2 linked regions of the Butyricimonas faecihominis genome follow. The protein of the gene in region 1 interacts with the protein of each later gene in a pairwise test. Links are inferred from orthologs where the notes say so. Each region holds a gene or a part of one and is shown in the gene's direction. Other genes may lie near its edges. The genes, in order: rpe and eno.

The links.
Region 2: the proteins of rpe (region 1) and eno interact in binary tests that used the Escherichia coli proteins (3 or more experiments, as listed by UniProt). The link is inferred for Butyricimonas faecihominis from one-to-one orthologs.

The regions. Positions count from the first base shown.
Region 1 is NZ_AP028155.1:894,645-903,449, reverse strand. Bases 3,456-6,223 are described here. They hold rpe (ribulose-phosphate 3-epimerase), read left to right. Parts: upstream 3,456-4,398; coding sequence 4,399-5,049; downstream 5,050-6,223. Other genes in these bases: R8806_RS03680 (SPOR domain-containing protein), read right to left, coding at 6,195-6,223; R8806_RS03695 (gamma carbonic anhydrase family protein), read left to right, coding at 3,857-4,369. In the rest of the region: R8806_RS03715 (AAA family ATPase), read right to left, coding at 1-2,585; R8806_RS03710 (Dabb family protein), read left to right, coding at 2,705-3,007; more of R8806_RS03680, read right to left, coding at 6,224-6,653; R8806_RS03675 (RNA polymerase sigma-70 factor), read left to right, coding at 7,045-7,593; R8806_RS03670 (TonB-dependent receptor domain-containing protein), read right to left, coding at 7,620-8,805. UniProt on the Escherichia coli protein: Catalyzes the reversible epimerization of D-ribulose 5-phosphate to D-xylulose 5-phosphate.
Region 2 is NZ_AP028155.1:3,948,451-3,957,326, forward strand. What follows is about bases 983-3,821. They hold eno (phosphopyruvate hydratase), read left to right. Parts: upstream 983-1,679; coding sequence 1,680-2,963; downstream 2,964-3,821. Other genes in these bases: R8806_RS16340 (TonB-dependent receptor domain-containing protein), read right to left, coding at 983-1,459; R8806_RS16350 (MIP family channel protein), read left to right, coding at 3,088-3,741; rsmI (16S rRNA (cytidine(1402)-2'-O)-methyltransferase), read right to left, coding at 3,780-3,821. Also shown: more of R8806_RS16340, read right to left, coding at 1-982; more of rsmI, read right to left, coding at 3,822-4,475; rpsT (30S ribosomal protein S20), read left to right, coding at 5,045-5,296; RadC family protein, read left to right, coding at 5,439-6,134; nucleotide exchange factor GrpE, read left to right, coding at 6,311-6,904; molecular chaperone DnaJ, read left to right, coding at 6,922-8,070; R8806_RS16395 (hydrogen peroxide-inducible genes activator), read left to right, coding at 8,082-8,876. UniProt on the Escherichia coli protein: Catalyzes the reversible conversion of 2-phosphoglycerate (2-PG) into phosphoenolpyruvate (PEP). It is essential for the degradation of carbohydrates via glycolysis.

The DNA.
Region 1 (8,805 bases):
AAAGTATCTTTATAAGAATTGGGTAGCTCGGAAGTTGCCGTCGGAATATCCACGGCCATCAATGTCGTAATCTCCTTTCGAGTAAGTTCCCGCTCCTTCCTGATCTTCATGGTTCGAGCAGATAGGTTGTGAATGGCTTTATCCACCATCTTCTCGACAAATAAAGCATTTCCAAAGAATTTATCATGCTCGTTACATACTTGGGATACCAAGTTTTTAAATGCCTCTTTCGCTTTCGGATGCAGGGTATAATTCTTCTCTGCCACCTTCTGAATCGCTATCTCCAATAACTCTTCCGGCGTGTAATCGGAAAAATGGAAATGATACGGGAAAAGAGACTTCACTCTCGGATTTCCGGCCAGAGCTTTATCCATCGCTTCCGGGTCACCACTCAATATAACAATGGTATCTCCATTATCGGTAGGCGACAATTGCCCGAAAATAACACCTAATGCCGCGGCCCCTACATTATCCTGAAACAAGGTGTGAGCATCTTCCAAGAAAAGAATACCCCCTCTTGCCTGTTCGAAAATATACATGGCAATCTGTTGTGGAGGAATGGAACCATCACCGATAATTTCACCCCTACTCCTGACGGTCACCATAGAACTTTCCAGAATCCCGGCCGACTCGAATATCTCCCCAAGCATTCGGGCCACCGTCGTTTTCCCCGTCCCCCGATTCCCGGTGAACAGCATGTGCAAAGGCGGAATCACATCCGCGTAACCATGCTTTTGTCTTTCCCGGATAAAATAGATATAATTAATATAGCTAATCAAACTGTTTTTTAACTCTTTAGATCCGATCATATCATTCAACACATCAACAGACTTACTCGGATCCGGCTGTTCCAGTGTTTCGATGTCTTCCACCTTGATCAACATCATATCTTCCTTTGTATGTGTACCCTTGTGATTTACCATCAATCGCTTGGCCATCCGTGTCAAGGCATCATCCAGTCGCTCTTCTATAAACCGACCATTGGAAAAGCCGGATTCCCTCACGGAACAACAATCCTTCAACATATCGGAAAACTTATCCTCTGCTTCCGAGGTAAACTTAAATTGTCGCTTCTCCAACATTTGATGAGTAATTTCCATCAATTCCTCTGCCGAATAATCATCAAATACAAATTGGTAAGGGAAACATTTTTTCACGCCGGGAATTCCTTCTGTAATAGCCTGCAATGCCATAACATCGCCCGCCATGACAACCAACAAAGAAGGTTGCTCTTGTTCCAAAATTCCCAACAACACGGTAAAAATACGCATAGAAGGATCATTCGGATCATTGGTCGGGTACAATTCATCTGCATCCTCAATCAACAGAATACCTCCGATGCTCTTCGTGATAGCCTCCCGAATCAACTGTTCTTCCGCAGCCATTCCCGGACGGGTAAAATCCTCTCTCTTATACCGATGCACTTTACCGTTTGACAGTACTCCCAAACGGTAAAACATCTCTCCCGTGATCTCGGTAACCAAATGTTTACCTGTTCCCGGATTCCCCATAAGGATCATATTCAAAACCGGAAGTTTATCGTTAAAACCGTTCTCTTGTCGCATTTTCACGAATTCTGCCAACTCGTACATCCGGGTAATTTCCTCTTTCACTTTACGCAATCCCACTAACTGATACAATCGGGATAGAGCCTCTTCCTTATCTTGTGGAGTTGAAGGTTCTCCCGCCACTTCATGTACCTGCCCGTTGATTCCGGCAATTTCGTCGGTAAAATTGTAAGGTAAATCCTGTTCCCCGATCGAAAACTCCAATTGAATCACAGGCTGATCAAAACACAATACTTCAACCCTATATTTCCCTTCTTCCCAAAAATTACTCAATCCTGCCCCTAAATCCAAGGCAAAACAAAGCAAACGCTTTCCTTCCCGATTCGGAATGTAATAATTTCCTTTAGCTACTCGATTAGCTTTTAGTATTCCGTTAGCGTCAAACACGTTAATCAAAAATTCATACGTCCATTCACTCGATAAAAAATTCTCCGCCACCAGATAGAACCGAACGTCTTCCAATCCTTTGGCTGCAAAGGCCTGATACGAGTGAGGACGCTGCACATCAGGAGCTTCCTCCACGCATTTGTCAAACCCAATATCCAACAATTGAAAATAATCCCGGAACAAATCATGCGGTTCCAACAAATGGATTTCATCCGACACCCCGGCTTGCCCGTTTATCATCACTTGTACCCGATAAGCTCCTTCTTGAAACCTAAAGTCTGTAAAGTCCTCGACAGAAAAAGCAGTTGAAAATTGAAAAACAGACTCCGTTTCGGGGATGGTAACTTTTCCTCCTTTTTGTGCCACCAGTACAGGTTGCTCTCCATGCATATATATCAAAGCCGCCACAATCTCCGCATCCCAAGCTTTTTCATCAAACTGTTTATTTATCACTTCCGTGTCCACGAACAAAGTTTCGACCTCGTTCAAGCGGAAAACCGTACGATAATGCTTGTTTCCGGTAAAATCAATTACCTCGCTACAACTTGTGCGAATACTCTTGAATTTGAAATTTATATCTGTAGCAGTCTGATCTTTTGACGCTTTTGATTTTTTGGCCTTCTCCACCATAACTCGTTTGTTTTACATTTATTTTTCAATCCCCCCATCTGATCCTCCCTTGCATCCAAAATTAGTTTTATTTTTTATAAAAGACTACTTTTGCAACGTATTATTTAAAATCAAAAAGTATGCTAAAACATATTGTCATGTGGAAACTCAAGGAGTTTGCCGAGGGAAAAACAAAAGCAGAGAACGCGTTAATTATGAAAGAAAGCTTGGAAAGACTGGTCGGTATCGTTCCGGAAATCATATCATTACAGGTCGGAATCAATGAAAAGGAATCCGATATGGCATACGATGCGGTCCTAATCTCCACTTTTGCCGATGCCGAAGCGCTCGCCCGTTATAAAGTTCATCCAGAACACGTAAAAGTAAGTGATTACTGCAAAAAGATTCGGGAAAGTCGGACATTTGTTGATTTCACGGAATAGTCTCTTATTCACATCACCAAGCATTTTCTCCCCTCGTGAAAGGGTGGTTGAGAAGATAAAAACTAAAAGTTGAACTCTAAATTCTAAACTCTAAAATTAATCCCGGGTTTAGTATCCCTTTTCCCGGGGTTATCCATGTCCGTTACATGGCGGTGGGGCGATTATTAGGTGACTGTTAGGCGCCATCGCCCGATTGTCGCCCGATGCTCGCCCGATTATCGCCGCCATTTTAACAGATGGAAAGCAAAAATAACATACTCGAATAACCTGTCAACCGGGCCAATAACGAGGCTATTCACACTCAAGAATAAAATTACGAGCCATTATATCCCCGGCAAAAGGCTGGAATAAGGGATATACATTGATTTATAACTGAAAAGAATTTGGGAGTAACACATTACACAAAAAAACGAGACCAATAATTGATCTCGTCACAAGGAGCGAAAAACGGGGCTCGAACCCGCGACCCCGACCTTGGGAAGGTCGTGCTCTACCAACTGAGCTACTTTCGCATTTAAAAGTGAGCGAAAAACGGGACTCGAACCCGCGACCCTAACCTTGGCAAGGTTATGCTCTACCAACTGAGCTATTTTCGCATTTACTATTCCATTTAAGAACTCTGCCGTGGGTTATTCCCAACTGCGATGCAAAAGTAACACCTTTTTTCTAAAAGCAAAAAAAATCAGAGAAATTTTTCCAGCCTCAAGAATGAAATCTTTAAAAAGACCATCCCCTCTTGTTTTCTGCCATATATTTCGTAATTTCGACACGTTAAATTAGTTTACAAACCGGGAAGTTGAAAATTGAATTTTATTTTCCATTTTTCAACTCTCAATTTTCAATTATATTATGGCAATAATCAGAGAATTAAATGGACACACGCCGAAATTCGGCAAGAATTGTTTTTTAGCTGAAAATGCCGCTGTTATTGGCGACGTGGAGATGGGTGACGATTGTAGTATATGGTACGGGGCCGTTCTGAGAGGTGATGTACATTATATTAAAATAGGCAACAAAGTAAACATTCAAGATAACGCGACGATACACGCAACGTATCAAAAATCTCCGACCAATATCGGGAATAACGTTTCTATCGCCCACAATGCCGTGGTTCACGGATGCACGATTCATGATAACGTACTGATCGGTATGGGTGCTATCGTTCTTGACAACGCTGTCATTGAAAGTAATTCCATCGTGGCTGCCGGTAGTGTGGTGACGAAAGGTACCGTTGTTGAATCCGGTTGGGTATATGCCGGGGCTCCCGCTAAAAAATTGAAACAAATGGGTCCGGAACTCTTACGTGACGAAGTGGAAAGAATCGTGAATTCCTATTCCATGTATGCTAGCTGGTACAAATAATTTAAATTCTAAATTTTAAACTCTTTAAAATGAGCGTTATTGTTTCTCCCTCGCTATTATCTGCAGATTTCCTGCATCTATCAAAAGATATTGAAATGGTCAACCGTAGCCAAGCCGATTGGTTTCACTTGGATATCATGGATGGCGTATTCGTCCCTAATATATCTTACGGACTTCCAGTAGTTTCCCAAATAAAAAAAATGGCCACGAAACCACTGGATGTACATTTAATGATCGTGCAACCGGAACGTTACGTGGAGGCTTTTCATAAAGCCGGAGCAGACATATTGACCGTACATTACGAAACGTGTACTCATCTGCACCGCACTATCCAGCAAATAAAAGCACAGGGCATGAAAGCCGGGGTTTCACTGAACCCACATACCCCAGTCTCTTTGTTGGAAGATGTTATCGAGGATATTGATGTTGTTTTATTAATGAGTGTTAATCCGGGATTCGGGGGACAGTCTTTCATTGAACAGACTATCAATAAAGTTGACAAACTGAAGAAATTGATCATGGAATCTAACTCTCATACCCTTATCGAGATTGACGGCGGGGTTAATTTCGAAACCGGAAAACGCTTGGTAAATGCCGGAGCCGATGCCCTTGTAGCAGGTAGTTTCGTTTTCAACTCTCCCGATCCGGAAGCAAACATCAAAGGACTAAAGGAACTATAAATGGAAAATTGAAAAGATTCAGTGATTACAAAACGGTGGCCTTGTGCGGTTGGAATCTAAAATCTAAAATTAATAAGGTGGAAGCAATTATAAAACTGGAAAACGCCGTCATCCGGCAACAAAAAAACACGATTCTCAAAGATGTATCTCTGGAGATCAAAGAAGGTGAATTCGTTTACCTGATCGGTAAAGTCGGGAGCGGGAAAACATCTTTGCTCAAAACATTATATGCCGAACTCCCCCTTATTTACGGTAAAGGAGAAGTTGCCGGTTACCAACTGAGCAAGATCAAGAAATCACAAATTGCTTACTTACGACGCAAATGCGGGATCGTGTTCCAGGATTTTAAATTACTGACAGACCGGAATGTTTACGCAAACTTGGAATTCGTGCTGAAAGCCACAGGCTGGAGAGACAAGAAAGCAATCAAGGAAAGGATAAACGAAGTGTTGGATAAAGTCGAACTTCCTGACAAACGAGATAAATTCCCACATCAATTGTCCGGCGGTGAACAACAACGCATCGTGCTTGCCCGAGCATTGCTAAACGCCCCTCCTATCATCCTAGCTGACGAGCCTACCGGAAACATCGACCCGGAAACTTCCTATCGATTAGTTGAACTACTGAAAGACATCTGTGATAGTGGCAAAACAGTCGTTATCGCCACCCACCAATACGACCTAATAAAACATTTTCCGGGAAAAGTATTCCGATGTGAAAACGGTGTTCTTCAAGAAGATGTTTCGTTTTCAGAGAACCAAGCTGCCATGACAACAATCATCTCAGAAAATTCCGTTATTGATATTGAGAGTCCTACGGAAGAGATAGAGGAACCAACAGTTGTACATGAAGTTATTTCTTTAAATGAAGATCCGGAAATCCTCTCTCACACCGAACCGACTTTACAAGAAGGGCAAGAAATTACACTTGTAACAGAGGATTCTGAAATTACAGACTCCACAACAGTATTAATAGAAGAAAAAATAACGGAAGAACCACGGGATGCCTCCGAAGAAAATGTCTTATCTGGAAATGATGAAACGAAGAAAAAAGATGATAGCGGTCCTGATATTGTGGGATTTGAATTGATTTGATACTTAAAAGGTCGGCTAATGCCGACCTTTTATATCATCTTTATCTCGTATTTAGTTTTGCTTGGAAATCAACAGCCATGCATCTGCAAACTCCGGATATTGTTCACGAACTTTTAATAATTCTTCACGAGCGGATGCCTCTTCGTCAAATCCAGCAATACTTACCCGACTCATCCCGGCACTATTCTTCATGATAATACTGTGATAGCCCATCCCGTTCAATTTTGCCTGTAATTTCAAAGCATTGTCCACGTTTGAAAAACTGCCGACAATCACGTTATAACGTTTCAACACGTCCCCGTGAGTCATAGTTACATTCTCTTCCCGAGAAACGACAGGTTTTGTATTTTCAGTTTTCTTTGTGGGATTTTGTGCCGTGGTTTGCACGTTTTCTTTCACTACAACAGTCTCTGTCTCCTCTTCCTCAAAAGGTGGTGCGTAAACACGTTTGTTAGTACCGCAACTGACAGTGATAAATGCCAATAAAATTACAGATACAATAATTCTCATTTTTCCCAATTTTTAATGTTATCAATCTTATATTAAAGGGGCAAATTTAGTGATAATACACGAGAATTGGATTGGAATAAAAAAGATTTTTTCTTACATGAACGAAAAAAGAGAAAAACACGGATAAATCTAACACACCCTCCTAGGCTATTATTAATTGTTATAACAATATGCCAAAACAAGCATAATCTTCCTATCAAAAAACGAACGATTAATAATCAGTAAAAGTGTTGATTATTGGTTATTTTAAGATCGAAATTACTTTTATTAGAGTCTCTTTCCCAGTGGGAATAAAAAAATTAATAAAAACATAATTTCGATGTGAAAATAACCATTAATAACCTATATTTTTACTGATTATTAATCGTTGGTTTAAAGATACGGCATTTACATGGAAAGTCAAATAACAACAAATTTCTGGGGACAAGACAGCGATAAAGCTTTCCGCTATTTATATGACAAATACGCATCAACATTGCGCTATTTTTCAGCTAAATATGTAGATGATGATGCGACCATTGAAGATGTAGTACAAGATGCCTTTCTCAATTTGTGGGAAAAAAGGAACGAATTTAAAACAGAAAGCACGATAAAAGCTTATTTGTACAAAATCGTACGTAGTTTCTCTGTTGACACAATTCGTCGCAGAAACATTGCGAATCGATATGCCGAAAAAATTGTTCTCGAAAAAGAAGACCAAGAATTCTTTCTGGAAAACATCGTTGAATCAGAAGTTTTCCAGATGATCCAAACCGTCTTTAACGAACTCTCCCCTTCTTGCCGAGAAGTGTACCAACTCAGTCTTCATGGGAAATCTCATGAAGAAATTTCCCAGTTATTGGATATTTCAATAAACACCGTGAAAAAGCACAAGAACAATGCCAATCACTATATGCGGGAAAGATTGAAACACGTTCTTTCCATACTTTTATACATCTAAATTAAAATTTCATGTTATCAAGGAAACTATAGTTCTTTCACTCTATCTTCATTCTTTACTCCCCGACCACTTTTCTTTACACGATCACACAAGCGTCCAAAATTATAGACTAGGGTAAACGACACCCACCGACCTCGCCATTGTTCATCTTTGTGGTAGTAAAACGAGTCTGTTTCTTTCACGTTTTCCACATTGATATGTTTCCATAAAAACTTGTCCACATCAACGAGGAAAGATAGCCTTGAGGTAAAAGCATATTCTCCTCTCAAAGTAGCTGTCGTGAGATATTCAAATTTTGTATGTTGCACAGATGTTGACATAGGACGAATATTGCCAATAATTCCAATAGTGGCCTTTTTGAATAATGTGACATAAACTCCTGCAGCTGATTTAAAATTCCAAAGTGGAAAATTACTTCTAGCGATAGAATAATACGTATATTTTGCCTCTCCTGTACACCATATTTGAAGTTTATCAGGGATTTTGTATTCAAAGTTCATATTAAAAGAAAGCATTTCCGAACGATTCATATTCCCGTAAGTAGTGACAAGCACTCCTGTTTCATTCGTGTAGTCATAAGGATATATGGCATTACCTGAATGTTTATACTTTGCTGAAAAAGCTAAACTCGTCTTTTCTGTATAAAAGCGATAACTCATCGAGAGCAACTGGGATATTTCCGGTTCTAAATCGGGATTACCAACTTTCCAATGTGAAGGATCAGAACGATCTACAAAAGGATTCAGATAATAAATATCCGGGCGGAAAGAAGGTACTGAATATAATATTGAAAACGTAGATTTCCGACTTAATAAAAATATAGCTGAAGCACTGGGCGTTACATTAAAGAAATTCTTTCGTACCTTTTCGCTCTTCCTACTAAATTGCATATTATTCATTGTTTTCTCAAAACTCACTTCTGCCCTTAAACTCATTTTGATTGTAGAAAAAAAATAACTTGCCCGAAATGCCGAAACATATTGATCATAATTCAATTCCTCATCACTGCGATACTGTCTGGCAACAAGTTTAGCCGTCAGGAAATATGAATGTTTCTCATTTATTGGATTCGTAAAATCCACTCCTGTTGTGTGTTCCGTTAAACGCAAGCTATTCTTAAATATTCCCCTAGAATCCTCTATCCCCAACATCCCTGTTAACTCCTGTCCATACTGTTTTTTCCCTTGATTATTTTCCACGCCATACGTGGCA
Region 2 (8,876 bases), 3.1 Mb from region 1 along the record:
GGTCGTAAGAGTATTTGTTATATAATAACTCGTCAAAAGCGGCAGTTGCCTCTGTTTCGCCGGAATAGGTTTCCACGGGACTTTTTTGGCTGCTGAGCGTACCTTTATAACCTGCTTCTAACTTACTCTCTTCCGTGAATTGATTCACGTAGTCCGCTTGAAATTCCCAGCTTTGTGAGCGGTTGTCACTTTCCTGTTGTTGCCAAGAGGAGGTTTCTTTATTCTCCGGGTAGAGAGAATGTTGTTTGTATGTACTGGTCCCGTCAGAAACCCATAAGTCCCAAGAGGCACGGGCCACGAGATTGCTTTTTTCGCTGAATTCGTGCTTGTAGTCGAGGTTGATATTTCCCCCTTTCGAGGAGTTATCTGAATCGCTGATGCGTTCGCTGCTGGTGAAGGATCCGGGAACATCACTTTCGTAACGGATGGTGTTGTTGGAATTTCGGTTCCCGAAATGTCCGAATCCTTCAATTCCGATATGGTCGGTCTGGGTGAGATGTAGTGTTAGGCCTGCCCGGGTGAAGAGCGAACCGCCATCCCGATCATTCCAGCCTTTCTGATTCAGGTAGGAGATCGGATTACCTTGGTCATCTAGATTGATGCGGTCGGTGTAATCCTTTCCTTCGGATTTCCGTTGGCGGTAGCCGACATTAAGGTAAGATTCGATTTTGCCGCTACTGTAATTGATACTCCCGCTGGCATTATACCCGCCCAAAATGTCTGCCCCGACTTGGAAGCTACCGTAATATCCGGCTTTCCGGTTTTTTTTCAAGATGATATTAATGATACCGGAAGTCCCTTCCGGACTGAATTTTGCCGAAGGGTTTGTAATCAATTCTATACGCTCGATGCTTTCGGCAGGAATTTGCTCCAGAATTTGGGCTTGGTTGTCCGCAGACAAGCCTGATGCCTTACCGTTGATCCAGATCGTTACGCTTGAGTTTCCTCGTAAGGAGATTTCGCCCTCGTTGTCTACCTCTACCGAGGGAATATTTTCAAGTAGTTCGCTGGCTGATCCCCCGGCTTGGGAAATATTGGATTCCACGTCAAAGACTTTTTTGTCGATTTCGAATCTCATTTGAGCCCGTTGCCCGACAACCTGTATCTCGTCGATCACTTGGCTGTCTTCTTCCAAAAGGATGTTTTTCACGTTCACGTTTCTTGCTGTCGGCGAGATCGTGAATTCTTTTTCCACGGATTTGTAACCGATAAACGAGGCGGTGAGCGTGTAAGTCCCGTTTTTCACTCTGTTGATACGGAAAACTCCGGTTGAATCACTGACTGTTCCGGTTAACGGGGTTTGAGTTCCCGTGGCTCGGATACTCACGTTGACAAACTCTAAGGGTCTCTTCGTTTTAGCATCTATAATTCGTCCTCTGACACTTCCCGTTTGGGCAAAAGCCGATAGGGCAAACAACGTGAAGAAGATAGCTAAAACAGCTTCTTTTACTTTACTCATATACACTTTATACACAATTGAACATTCCGTTGAAGAATGGATGGGTTTTGGTCCCAAGTCAAATCTTCGCACTACTAAGACAAATCTTACTTGGAAAAGTTTATTTTCGAAACAAAAGTTTATGACAAGGAACTTTATAAACTAAATCATGTGACTTTTCCAATTGTTTTACGTATCTTAGTCACAACAATTTATTTACGAACTTTTAAAGTTAAGAGGAATGTATATTACAGAAGTTATCGGAAGAGAAGTGTTGGATTCAAGAGGAAATCCGACCGTAGAAGTAGATGTTATTCTGGAATGTGGGGCGATGGGCCGTGCTGCGGTTCCGTCCGGAGCGTCCACGGGAGAACATGAAGCACTGGAATTGCGTGATGGAGACAAGAAAAGATATGGCGGTAAGGGTGTGACCAAAGCCGTAAATAATGTAAATACGGTGATTGCCGATGCCTTGTTGGGAATGAACGTGACCGATCAGGTAGGGATTGACCGTGTTTTATTGGAATTGGACGGTACGCCGACCAAGAGTAATTTAGGTGCCAATGCATTATTAGGAGTGTCATTGGCTTGTGCGAAAGCTGCCGCTAACGCATTGGAAATGCCGTTATATCGTTACATCGGAGGTGTGAATGCGAAAGTGTTGCCAGTGCCGATGATGAATATTATTAACGGGGGATCTCATTCTGACGCCCCGATTGCCTTTCAGGAGTTTATGATTCGTCCGGTTGGGGCAGAATCTTTCCGTGAGGCTTTGCGGATGGGAGCGGAGGTTTTTCATAGTTTGAAGAAAGTTCTTCACGACCGCGGGTTGAGTACGGCCGTGGGTGACGAGGGTGGTTTTGCTCCCGCGTTGAAAGGAACGGAAGATGCTTTGGGATCTATTATTAAAGCCATTGAGGTTGCCGGGTACAAGGCAGGTGAGGATGTGATGATCGGGTTGGATTGCGCCTCTTCTGAATTTTATCAGGATGGGGTTTACGATTATTCTAAATTTGAAGGAGCGACGGGCGCAAAGCGTTCTTCAGCCGAGCAGGTAGCTTATCTGGAAGAATTGATTTCCCGTTACCCGATCGATTCTATCGAGGACGGTATGAGTGAGAACGATTGGGAAGGCTGGAAATTACTGACAGAGCGTATCGGGGACCGTTGCCAGTTAGTGGGAGATGATTTGTTCGTGACAAACGTGCAATATTTGAAGAAAGGTATTGAAATGGGATGCGCTAATTCCATTTTAATCAAGGTAAACCAGATTGGTACATTAACTGAAACGTTGGACGCAATTGATATGGCTCACCGTGCCGGCTACACGTCGGTGACCTCTCATCGTTCCGGGGAAACAGAGGATGCAACTATCGCGGATATTGCGGTGGCAACCAATTCCGGGCAGATCAAGACAGGATCATTAAGCCGTTCTGACCGCATGGCAAAATACAATCAATTACTTCGGATCGAGGAAGAATTAGGTGATAATGCTCAGTTCCACGGACGGAAATTCAGCAAGTAATTGAAATTTGTTTTATAGGGAAAAAGACTCTTGTGACAATTGTTATAGGAGTCTTTTCTTTTTGGGCAGGATAATATGCTTAATTTTTCTTATATTTGTATTACAAAATCTTAAAAACAAATTTATGAAAAAGTATGTAGCTGAAATGATTGGTACCATGGTACTTGTGCTTATGGGGTGTGGTAGTGCTGTTATTGCCGGAGCAGAAATCGGTTTCTTGGGAATTGCTTTCGCTTTCGGTTTGTCTGTGGTGGCAATGGCGTATGCTATTGGTGGTATTTCCGGATGTCATATTAATCCGGCCATTACATTAGGTGTTTTCTTGACGGGGCGAATGAGCGGAAAGGATGCTGGGATGTACATGTTATTTCAGGTGATAGGTGCTTTTATCGGTTCGGCGATTCTTTACGTGATTTCTTCCGGGATGGGGTTGGAAGGAACGGGGGCAAATATGTATGGAGAAGGAAATATGGTTCCGGCTTTTGTGGCGGAGTTGGTGTTTACCTTTATCTTTATCCTTGTTGTTCTAGGGTCCACGAGTGCTAACGCTCCTACCGGATTCGCGGGATTAGCAATTGGTTTATCTTTGGTTTTGATCCATATTGTATGTATTCCTGTGACAGGGACTTCGGTTAATCCGGCTCGAAGTATTGCTCCCGCTATTTTTGAAGGTGGTAATGCTTTAAGTCAGTTGTGGTTGTTTATTATCGCCCCATTTTTAGGCGCTATCCTCGCTGCCGGAGTCTGGAAATATTTTGAATGTCAGAAATGCAAATAAATAGATATGAAGATGGGGATTTGGTTGAGTCCCCATTTTTATTCTGATTCTTCCTCTTCTTTTTTGGGTTTACCTTCCACGATCATGACGATTTCTCCCTTCACCCCGTTTTCGGTGAAATGATTGATTAGTTCTTTCAACGTACCCCGTTGGAAATCTTCGAAAAGTTTACTGATCTCGCGGGCGACACAGGCGTGGCGGTTTTCCCCGAAGAATTCGGCCATCTGCTCGAGGGCTTTTACCAGACGGAAGGGGGATTCGTAGAATATCATCGTGCGTTCCTCTTCGGCGAGGGTCATGAGTTTCTTTTGGCGTCCTTTTTTTTGGGGTAGGAATCCTTCAAAACAAAAGCGGTCGCAGGGAAGGCCCGAGTTTACAAGTGCGGGAACAAATGCCGTAGCTCCCGGCAGGCATTCGGTTTCAATGCCTTGCTCGATGCAAGTGCGCACGAGCAGGAATCCCGGGTCGGAGATACCGGGTGTCCCTGCGTCACTGATTAAGGCCACGTCCTCCCCCCGGGCAATGCGCTCGGCAATACGGTTCACTTGCTGGTGTTCGTTGAATTTGTGATGAGAGAGTAGGGGAGTGTTGATCTCGTAGTGTTTTAACAATTTTGCGGAAGTGCGGGTATCTTCGGCGAGGACGAGAGGTACTTCTTTTAATATACGAAGTGCTCTTAACGTGATGTCTTCAAGATTACCTACTGGGGTCGGGATCAGATATAATTTAGCCATATTAATTGAAAATTGAAAATTGAAAATTGAAAATTGAAAATTGAAAATGAATTTCGATCTTCAATAGGTTACAGGGGCAAAGGTAGGGAATAAAGTATTTACATGTATGGACGGGAGAGTTTTATTTATTCATATGGAATAAGACGGTATTGTGTTTATTTACAGTGGATTGATGTCGTGTACGAGACCAAATTGCTGGAGATGTAAAAAAAAAATCACGTTTTCTTTGGTAGGAATGAAATTTGCCGTATATTTGCAACCGCTAAAGCAAAAGATGGTCCGTTCGTCTAGGGGCTAGGACGCAAGATTCTCATTCTTGTAACACGGGTTCGATTCCCGTACGGACTACTAAGGCAAAAGCAAATGTTTAACGATGGTCCGTTCGTCTAGGGGTTAGGACGCAAGATTTTCATTCTTGTAACACGAGTTCGATTCTCGTACGGACTACCGAGATTTTAGTGGGTTTTATGGTCCGTTCGTCTAGGGGTTAGGACGCAAGATTTTCATTCTTGTAACACGAGTTCGATTCTCGTACGGACTACAAAGTTGAATTAAATTAATTTGTAGAGATGGCAAATCATCAATCATCAGAAAAAAGAATAAGGCAGACTGAAAAAAGAAGATTACACAATCGTTATTACGCAAAGACTGCTAGAAATGCCGTTAGAAAGCTACGTGCAATGACCGAAAAGGAGACTGCAGCAGACTTGTTGCCGAAAGTTTCGGCTATGTTGGATAAATTAGCAAAAAAACATATTATCCACAAGAACAAAGCAGCTAACTTGAAGTCTAGCTTGGCTTTACATGTGAATAAATTGTAATTTTACTATCTTAAGATATTGAGGTAACAAACGATTGTTTGTTACCTTTATTTCTATGTGTCGGTTGATCTTGAGAAATTACTTCTCGAGATTTTTTTTATTGCTAAAAAATAGCTACATTGCCAGCTATAAAGAGAAAGTTATGGTTGGAAATTATATCCCAATTTCCTCGTGGGCGGAAGACGATAAGCCCCGGGAAAAGATGTTGCTGAAAGGTGTTGCTGCACTTTCAACAAACGAGTTACTCGCAATTTTAATTCGTTCAGGGAGTGGAGGAGAATCTGCATTAGATTTGTCTCGCCGGATTTTGACGGATGCCAGTAATGATTTGAATGTGTTGGCTCGTCTTTCTGTATCGGATTTTATGAATCGCTACAAAGGAGTTGGGATGGCGAAAGCTGCCTCAATCATTGCTGCCATGGAATTGGGACGCCGCCGGGCGTTGTCGACAGCTAGGGAGGAACCGGCGTTGACGACCAGCAGGGATTTGTACGATTATCTTCAGCCTTTGATTGGAGATCTGGATCATGAGGAATTTTGGGTGGTCACCTTGTCAAGCGCTTGTCGGATTAAGTCATGCGATCGCTTGTTTTCAGGAGGAATAGAGAGTACGATTATTGATATTCGTATGATATTCCGGAAAGTGTTGGAATCAAAAGCTTGTTCCATCGTGATAGCTCATAATCATCCCAGCGGTAATGATCGTCCGAGTTTCCACGATATTACTTTGACAAAGAAGGTGCAGGAGGCTGGACGGGTATTAGACATCACGTTGCTGGATCATATCGTCGTTTGCCCTGATCGGTATTATAGTTTTGCGGACAATGGGATGCTTTAATCTCATTAAGTGCTGAAAAGTTGAATCGGAAGAATATCTTTTACTATCTTTGTGGCAGCTATTTGTGTCACATTGGCACTCGTGATGCTTGTCAATGTGGCATATTGACGGTTGGCAGGGATTTTGCTTGGAAAGAGTAGCTTAAAATGTTTATTCATAAAAAAATTATATACGATATGGCAGAAGAGAAGAGATCGACTCAAGAAAACGAGTTTGAAGAGTCACAGACGAACGACACGGAGAAAGAAGAAGTGAATTCAGAAAAACATCAGGGAGAAGCTCACAAAAAGAAAGAAGATAAGTCTTGCCGAAAAGAGGACAAGCAATTGGAAGAGTTGGGACAGAAACTGATCGAGATGAATGATAAATACTTACGTCTGTCTGCGGAGTTCGATAATTACCGGAAACGTACCTTGAAGGAAAAAATGGAGTTAACCAAGAGTGCCGGGGAACAATTGTTAAGTAATATTTTACCCGTGGTGGATAACTTCGAACGTGCCTTGAAGAGTATGAGTACGGCGAAGGATGTGGCAGCTCTTAAAGAAGGAGTGGATTTGATCTATGCTAATTTTAAGTCTTTTCTGACACAGAATGGCGTGAAAGAAATCGAAACTGAAAATGCTGATTTTGACACGGATATTCACGAGGCGGTAACAACAATTCCGGCTCCGACTCCGGAGTTAAAGGGTAAAGTGTTGGATTGTATCGAGAAGGGATATTACTTGAATGACAAGGTGATGCGTTTTGCAAAAGTGGTTGTTGGTGAATAATATATAGTTGCGTGGTAATGGAAAAGAGAGATTATTATGAGGTGTTGGGGGTATCTAAAAGTGCTGATGCCACTGAGATCAAGAAAGCATATCGAAAACTGGCTTTGAAGTATCACCCGGATAAAAATCCGGGTGACAAGGAGGCCGAGGAAAAATTTAAAGAAGCCGCTGAAGCATACGATGTGCTGAGTAACGAAGAGAAGCGACGTCGTTATGATCAGTTCGGTCACGCCGGAGTAGGTGGAGCCGGACAAGGAGGTTTTGGTGGCGGCATGAGTATGGATGATATTTTCTCTCAATTCGGGGATATTTTCGGAAGTTTCGGTGGCTTTAGTGGTTTCGGAGGTTTTGGTGGTGGCCGTAGTGCCCGCCGAGTAAACCGGGGAACGAACCTGAGAGTGAAGGTGAAAATGAACCTTCAGGAAATTGCTACCGGGATTGAGAAGAAAATCAAGGTAAAGAAATATGTGGCTTGTCAGCATTGTAATGGAACGGGAGCAAAGGATGGAAAATCCTATTCCACTTGTTCGACCTGTAAAGGATCGGGGCAAGTGACCCGGGTACAAAATACGATACTGGGAGCGATGCAAACCACTTCCACGTGTCCGACTTGCGAGGGCGAAGGAAAGATTATCAATGAAAAATGTACTTTCTGTAATGGGGAGGGCGTGTTGATGTCGGAAGAGGTGATTTCTATCAATATTCCGGCAGGAGTGGGTGAAGGGATGCAATTGTCTTTGAGTGGTAAAGGAAATGCGGCTCGTCGCGGTGGTGTGAACGGAGACTTGATCGTGTTGATAGAAGAAGAAGAGCATCCGGAGTTGGTAAGAGATGGGAATGATTTATTATACAATGTGTTTATCGGGTACCCAGAAGCCGTGTTAGGGGAAACGGTTGAGATTCCGACCATCGAAGGGAAAGTGAAAGTGAAGATTGAGGCAGGTACCCAGCCGGGTAAAATATTGCGTTTGCGAGGAAAAGGATTGCCTGATGTGAACGGTTACGGTAAAGGGGATTTGTTGGCGAAGGTGAACGTGTGGATTCCGAAGAACTTGTCGAAGGACGAGAAGAAACTCGTGGAAAAGATGAAAGAGGCGGAAGGCTTTAAGCCGGGAAGTGGTGACAAGAAAAGTATCTTCTCCAAGATGAAAGATTTTTTTGATTAGAAATATAATATATGATTACACTGACACAATTAGAATATGTTGTTGCGGTCGATGAATTCCGGCATTTTGCAACAGCCGCCGACAAGTGTTTCGTGACACAGCCGACACTGAGTATGCAAATTAAAAAGCTGGAAGATGATCTGGGTGTAATCATTTTCGATCGGAGCCGGCAACCGGTTGTGCCTACCGACATCGGTTACAAGTTGATCGAACAGGCAAGAATTGTGCTGGCCTCGACTCAAAGAATAAAAGAGATTATTAATGAAGAGAAACAGGAGGTAGCGGGATCCTTGAAAATAGGTATTATTCCCACGCTGGCTCCTTATTTATTACCGATATTCATCGGGGATTATATTCGTCGTTATCCCGGGGTACAGGTGGAAGTGGAAGAATTAATTTCGGAGGAGATTATCCGACGACTGAAACATGACACGCTGGATGTGGGAGTATTTGTGACCCCTTATCATGACGATAAGATTGTGGAACAGCCCGTGTTTTACGAGGAGATGATGATCTACGCTCACCCCGATCATGAACTTTTGAAAAAGAAAAACGTAGAAACACAAGATATTGCAACTCCTGAGTTATGGATGTTAGGAGACGGACATTGTTTCCGGGATCAAGTGGTGAACTTGTGTGAAATACGTGGAACGCTGCATAAGAATTTGCCTTTTGATTTTGAGAGTAATTCTTTAGAAACCTTAATGAAGATTGTGGACCGGGAAGGAGGATTTACCTTGATTCCTGAATTGGCCACGTTATACATGACGGAGGAAAAGAAAAAGCAAGTTCGTTCTTTCACGGTG